DNA from 3 places in the Sporolactobacillus pectinivorans genome. Region 1 is predicted to be linked to each of the others. Evidence: riboswitches for the same ligand, from Rfam matches in the RefSeq annotation. Region 1 holds a riboswitch; each other region holds the start of a gene.
The links. A riboswitch is a leader RNA that binds a small molecule or an ion and turns the genes downstream of it on or off. The one in region 1 is predicted to bind S-adenosylmethionine.

Region 1 (2,206 bases):
CAGCACTAAGTCCGGTTGTTGTACCTACCCTTATCAATACAACTATTGCGATACCCAAAACTAGGAGAACAGAAAAAATTTCTATAAAGAGCATGATTCTAGTGCTTACTTTGATATCATAATAGGTAATATACCAGATCAACAATAAACTTAATAAGGCGAAAATCACCCAAGGAATATTTATTCCTGTAAGCTGGCGAATAAAATCACTGAATAAATACCCGAATGCTGATGAGCAACCACTCGTATAACCTGCATAAGTAAGCAAAAGTGCCCAACCGCTTATTGCACCAAATTTGTTTCCTAAGCCGGCTTCCACATATGTATAAGCAGAGCCAGCGGAAACAAATTCTTTGCCAAATTTAACAAATGCTACCGAAACAAGTAGCAATGCAATAACTGAAATAATGAAAACTAAACTGACAGAATAGCTTGCGCTTGAAGCGATCAGCCCAAAGTTCATTGAACTTGCAAAGGTAGGCGCAAGAATTGCTATAGACAGTGCGATAACCTCTAGAAAATTTAACTGATTTTTTTTAAGTGTTTTTTTCTCTCCCATATTTTATCCTTCTTTGCTAATTAGTTATTTTTTATTCTGTTATTGCCCATACTCTAGCGGGAAGTCCTGTTGCTCCTTCGATATTAGGAGAAGCAATAAAGATAACTGCACCTACTGGCGGGACTTGATCCAGATTTGTCAATAACTCGACCTGAATTTTTCCTCTTTCCAAAACAAAGCGCTCACTGACCAAATCACCAACTGCCAGAAACCCGACAGAAGCATCAGTATCCAAAGTTTCATGCCCATTTCCCGCCACATTTCGCTCATCAAACAAAAATTTTAAGGTCTCAACTGTCCAACCAGGGCAATGTTCATTTCCATCTGAATCTAGATTTGACAAAGCCTTTTCATCTGGCCATCTTTTGCTCCAATCTGTGCGAAGTGCAACAAAGGAATGTTCCGGAATTCTTCCATATTTTTTTTCATGCTCTGCAATGTCTGCCAGTGTTAACTCATAATCCGAATTTTGCTTAACCTTTTCTGAAACATCAATCACAATCAGTGGAAACACTAAATCTTTTATGCCAAATTGATCAGAAAGCTTACCACTCTGAACAAAGTGTCCAGGATAATCTATATGGGTTCCAAATTGACCAGGAAATTTGAAGGTTTGAATTCTGAGTCTCAATTCCTGATCATAATCATATACCGTTTTTCCTATCTCACGTACTCCATCCGGCATACCTCCCCAATATGGGCTTTCATCGTTCAATCCATGAGACAAATCAATCCATCTGAAATCTTTCAACCTTTCTACTTCATTCCATAAATTACTCATACTCATCATCCTATACACAAAATTTAATAAAAAAGGCTTGCTATCATTCTTGAACCCGCTTTAAAAAATGCATCCAAAAACAAAATAGAATTTTCAAGTGGGGAACGGTCAATAGTATGTATCACCAACTGTTCCAGCAATGACATTGATGGCAATCGCTCGTGCAGAGAGTGAAATGATCATTGTTTTTTATTCAGAAATAACAACCCCCTATGCTTAAAGTTATTTTTGAATTCAACTTCCTGAGAATTTTTAATCAAGCCCCCTTATGTTCAGTTTTCTAATCCAAAAAAATAAGATACAAAAAAGCCGTTTGCTTTGAATAAGAAAACGGCTTTGTGCTTTTTTATTTTATTAAGCACTTTGTTCTCTTATCTCTCAGATTAATCTGCTGGAATTAACACCAATACATTCCTCCTCAGAATGCTGGTTGTCGGGTTTCATAGGGCCAGTCCCTTCACCACTCTTGATAAGATATATTAAGTTTTTTACTTTAGATAAAATAATACAAAACAATTTTATAAAAAACAAGAGATATTCATACTTTTTTTATCTGTTTTATTAGTTTTATCTCTCAAAGTCTACTGTTTCTGATCTGTACGGCCGCCCGGATCCATGGTTTATGTTTATAGGTGGTCAAAATTTATTGGAAGAGCAATTTTAAAATAATTAAAGTAATATTAACGCGTTCCTTTATACAACTATAGGGACGTTTGTTTTTTAACAAAAAACCTCATTTACTTATGATACGGTTCTCCGCATCAAAAATAGTAGCGGAACAGCTTTCATGATTAATGAAATAAACAGGGGTATTTACCCATTTAAAAATAGACATAATAGTCGCCATCTGCTGTGTAGATGACGGT
Region 2 (2,206 bases), 340 kb from region 1:
TGTCCCTTTCGAAGAAGATTTAACACCTTATCGTGTTGTACTGGCGCCGGCCAGTTATCAGGTGCCGCAATCTTTTACTGAAAAAGTGAAAGCATATGTCCGGCATGGAGGAATCTTTCTGACCAACTTCTTCAGCGGGATTGTCGATCTTTCCGACCGGGTCTATCTCGGCGGTTATCCCGGGGCATACCGAGAGCTGCTCGGCATCTACGTTGAGGAATTCGCACCAATGAAGAAAGGACAGGTTCACCAAATCGCAACGCCATGGGGAGATTCATCGATCCGGATCTGGGAAGAGTACATTCAACTGCGAGGAGCTGGCGCACTGGCGACATTCAAAAACGGTTATCTCACAGGTATGCCTGCAGTCACCAGCCATGCCTACGGAAAGGGACAGGCCTATTATGTCGGCACTCATCCCGATACAGTCTATCTGAAACATCTGCTTATCGGCATCATGGAAAGAACTCAAGTTTTCCCGCCACTGAGCGTGCCTGAAGATGTGGAAGTAACGGTGCGTGAAAGCCACAATATAAAATACTATTTTATTCTCAACCATTCCGATACTGAAAAAATGTTCGCCATTGATCCGATCTTTGTTGATCTTTTAACCGGACGTGAGGAAAGTAGACTAATCAAACTGGCACCGAGGGATGTTAAGATTCTGAGGGCAGAAAAAGAGAAAATCAGTTATGAAAAAACAGATTGAACGGGATTTAAATATCAGCTGTTATTTGATACTGTCAAAATACAAATTAATTCTATCAAATAAATAGGTTTTAATGATTGACAGCGTCAGTCTTACCCTTTATAGTAGTTACATCAACTCAATTGAATATAATTCTTATCTAGAGCGGCGGAGGGACTGGCCCAGTGAAGCCCGACAACCAGCACATGGTGCACGGTGTTAATTCCAGGAACACGATGGTGTTCAAAAGATGAGAGGGACGGATAACAACAGGCCTTTTTATCTTTGCGGCTTGTTTTTTTTGCCGCTGAAAAAAGCGTAGGCAGAGGACATAGAGATATCAATCATCTGCCTGCGCCGCCATTGCATTCTAGAGAGACTATATTTCAGAGGGGAAATTGTGTTAACAGCGGGGGGAAGTTGATTTTGAAGAAATCTTTGGTTGTCCTTTTGGCTCTTATTTTTATATTAACGTTAAGCGCATGCGGGTCAAACAATACAGCATCAAACAATAGTAAAAACGGAGGGTCGTTAACGGTTGCCGTACCCGGTGATCCACTTGTTCTGAACCCTAATTACGCCAGCGACCGAGTAACCCTGACGATTCAACAGGCGCTCTATTCGCCCCTGTTTTACATCAACGGGAGAAACGTTACACCGGCATTGGCGGATAAGCTGACCGCCTCAAAGGATCAACTGAAATATACGCTGATTCTGAAGAAAAATCTGAAATGGAGTGACGGTACGCCCCTCACGGCAGATGATATTGTCTTCACGCTGAATTCGATCCTTGACACGAAACAGAACAGTGATCTCCGCGGGAACTTTGTCTTTAACAACGAACCTGTAAAAGTTGCGGCGATCAACAAAAATACGGTTGTCTTCACCTTACCCACGGTGGCACCGGCTTTTCCGCTAAGTCTGGAACAGCTTTATCCAATTCCGCAGCACGTGTTTAAAAACGAAGGCGATCTCCAGAAGAGTACGAAGAATAATCATCCGGTCGGTTCCGGCCCTTTCCGGTTTGTTACCTATAAATCCGGCCAATATGTAGAAACGCAGCGGAATAACTATTATTTCGGCGGGAAAGCACATCTTGATAAAGTTATTTTCCAGATTACAAAAGATCAAAATGCAGCCAACCTTGCACTTGAAAATGGAAGTATTCAATTGAAAGCCATTCAGCCGGCTGATGTAAAGAATGTGACTAGCAGGGGAAATACAGAAGTTATTTCATATCCTGAATATCGCTTGAACTATGCAGTCTTCAATGAGAATGTGCCGGCATTTAAAAACAAAACATTCCGCCAGGCATTGTCCTATGCGCTTAACCGTGAGGACGTTATCAAATCTGCATATGGGTCGAGCAAGTACGGCGTGCCTGCCTCATCGATCTTTACTTCCGATGTAAAATTCCAGGATACGAACGTCCAAGCTTATCCTTATAATCTGACAAAAGCGAGACAACTTTTGGGTAAGAGCAAAGTGGATACGAAGCAACCGCTTTCTATTATTTAC
Region 3 (2,206 bases), 1.9 Mb from region 1:
AAAGAAATCCATGACATGGACGGCGAGTGTCTGACTCAGTTTCTCTACCGAACTGTAACGATCAATAATTTCTCGAAGTTCATCGATCTGATAGAAACTGGAATAAAAGTCTTTTGCAATCTGGTTGATTTCTTTTTTTACAAAAGGCTGTAATGTTTTAAGCAGCTGCAAATCGGAAACAGTTAAATCTAGCATTTTAAGCTTGTCCATTATTTTCGGATCATCAACAGTGATTGAAGTTCTTTCAGATTTTGCTTTCTCAAGCCAGCTCATACCCGGCCCTTTCTTAACACTAAAAACCATGCTTATCTGCCTGCTTTCTTTTTATGCCGAAAGATTTTTAAACATTGCTCCTGAGACATTGATATGCCCGGATGAACAGATCCAAGCATTTCACATTTACTGATTTGAATGTGCAATCTACGAATGACTGTTGCAAAATTTCTGTGGCTCTATTACCTATGGACCCTGCCCTGCTTCCGGAAACAGATACTTTCACTTAAAATTCTCCTCAGGAAGAGGTTTACTATAATAATATCCCCTTTAGTCCTTAAATACGCGGATAAATTTTTTACCGCTTTAATGTTTTTAAAGAATACCACTTATTTATCGGCATAAAAGTGGATTGACTTAATAGCCATTGCAACCTTCTTAAATTAAATTGACGAACAAACGGATTCATGATAAACTCTTTTTAACTTAAAAATGGTGTTTTTGTTGACTCTTATTAAGAGTGGCGGAGGGACTGGCCCTATGAAGCCCGGCAACCTTTCAATTTTTATGAAAAAGGTGCTAATTCCAGCAAAGCTTCCAAATTTGGCGGCTTTGAAAAATAAGAGGGTGCGGATGATCGATCAAGCCTCTCTAACGAATAGAGAGGCTTTTATTTTTGCCCCTCAGAGATGATCACTGATAAACAGGAGGATGGAGAAAAATGGCAAAAGTGCTGAGTTCAAATCTTGGTTATCCAAGAATCGGCGAAAAAAGAGAATGGAAGAAGGCTCTCGAGCAGTTCTGGGCCGCAAAGATTTCAAAGGACAAATTTTTGAAGACCGTGAAAAATCTGAGGCTCAATTATCTGAAAAAGCAAAGGGAAGTCGGTGTGGATCTCATACCGGTCGGCGATTTCAGCCTTTACGATCATGTGCTGGATACCGCCGTTCTGTTCGGACTGATTCCTGAACGATTCAACAAAGACGAAAAGGAAATTTCACTTGAGACCTACTTTTCAATTGCCCGCGGCAATAAAGAAACGGAAGCGTCGGAAATGACAAAGTGGTTCGATACAAACTATCACTACATCGTTCCTGAAATCAGTAATGAAACCCAACCTCATATAACATCAAACAGGCTGCTCGCGCTGTTCAATGAGGCGAAGGAAGAATTGGGAATCACCTCGAAACCGGTCATTGTCGGACCTGTAACTTTGCTGAAGCTTTCCAAGGGCTATGATCAGGAACACTTTCAGACTCTGCTGGATTCACTGATTCCACTTTACATTCAGATCTTCAGTGAATTGAAAAATGCCGGAGCTGAATGGGTGCAGATTGATGAACCAATTTTAGTAAAGACGCTGACGCCCGATGATCTCGCCGTTTTTCAGAAAGTCTATCAGGCATTCAAAGAAGGCGTTCCGGGTCTGAAACTGCTGCTGCAGACTTATTTCGAAGCGGTCGATGACTATAAAGAAGTTGTAAAATTACCGATTGACGGCATCGGTCTCGATTTTGTTTATGGCAAAAAAGCCAATCTTGAGGCAATCAAAGCTTATGGCTTTCCCCAAGATAAAGTGCTCGCAGCCGGTGTGATCGACGGACGCAACATCTGGAAAACAGATCTTGCCGCAACTTTTGATGAACTTGAAAGTTTGCTCGCCACTGTCGGGGGAAAAGATAAACTCTGGATTACCCCATCTTCCAGCCTGCTTCATGTCCCCGTCACAATCGAGAACGAGAAGGAACTGGACCCTGTCCTGAAAAACGCACTCTCGTTTGCCGATCAGAAACTGGCGGAAGCAGTGGCTCTGGCAAAAGGACTGAATGAGGGCAAAGAAAACATCACAACTATTATAGAAAAGTCCGGCAGGGACCTTGATGCACTTCAGCAGTCGGCCCACCGTAACAATAAAGATGTCCGGAAAGAGCTGGATCAGCTTGACAGCGATCTGCCGTCACGCCCGGGTTCCTACAAGCTGCGGCAGCAGATC

Region 2: another riboswitch for S-adenosylmethionine. It lies ahead of COP04_RS05125 (ABC transporter substrate-binding protein); the one in region 1 lies ahead of COP04_RS06620 (cyclase family protein).
Region 3: another riboswitch for S-adenosylmethionine. It lies ahead of metE (5-methyltetrahydropteroyltriglutamate--homocysteine S-methyltransferase); the one in region 1 lies ahead of COP04_RS06620 (cyclase family protein).

The regions. Positions count from the first base shown of each region.
Region 1 is NZ_NXGA01000001.1:1,384,572-1,386,777, reverse strand. Features, by position in the region: gene COP04_RS06625 (APC family permease) at 1-559, opposite strand, end outside; gene COP04_RS06620 (cyclase family protein) at 591-1,340, opposite strand; SAM riboswitch class I at 1,709-1,816, opposite strand.
Region 2 is NZ_NXGA01000001.1:1,046,539-1,048,744, forward strand. Features, by position in the region: gene COP04_RS05120 (beta-galactosidase) at 1-709, shown strand, start outside; SAM riboswitch class I at 842-945, shown strand; gene COP04_RS05125 (ABC transporter substrate-binding protein) at 1,115-2,206, shown strand, end outside.
Region 3 is NZ_NXGA01000001.1:3,305,096-3,307,301, forward strand. Features, by position in the region: gene COP04_RS16170 (globin-coupled sensor protein) at 1-303, opposite strand, end outside; SAM riboswitch class I at 722-839, shown strand; gene metE (5-methyltetrahydropteroyltriglutamate--homocysteine S-methyltransferase) at 935-2,206, shown strand, end outside.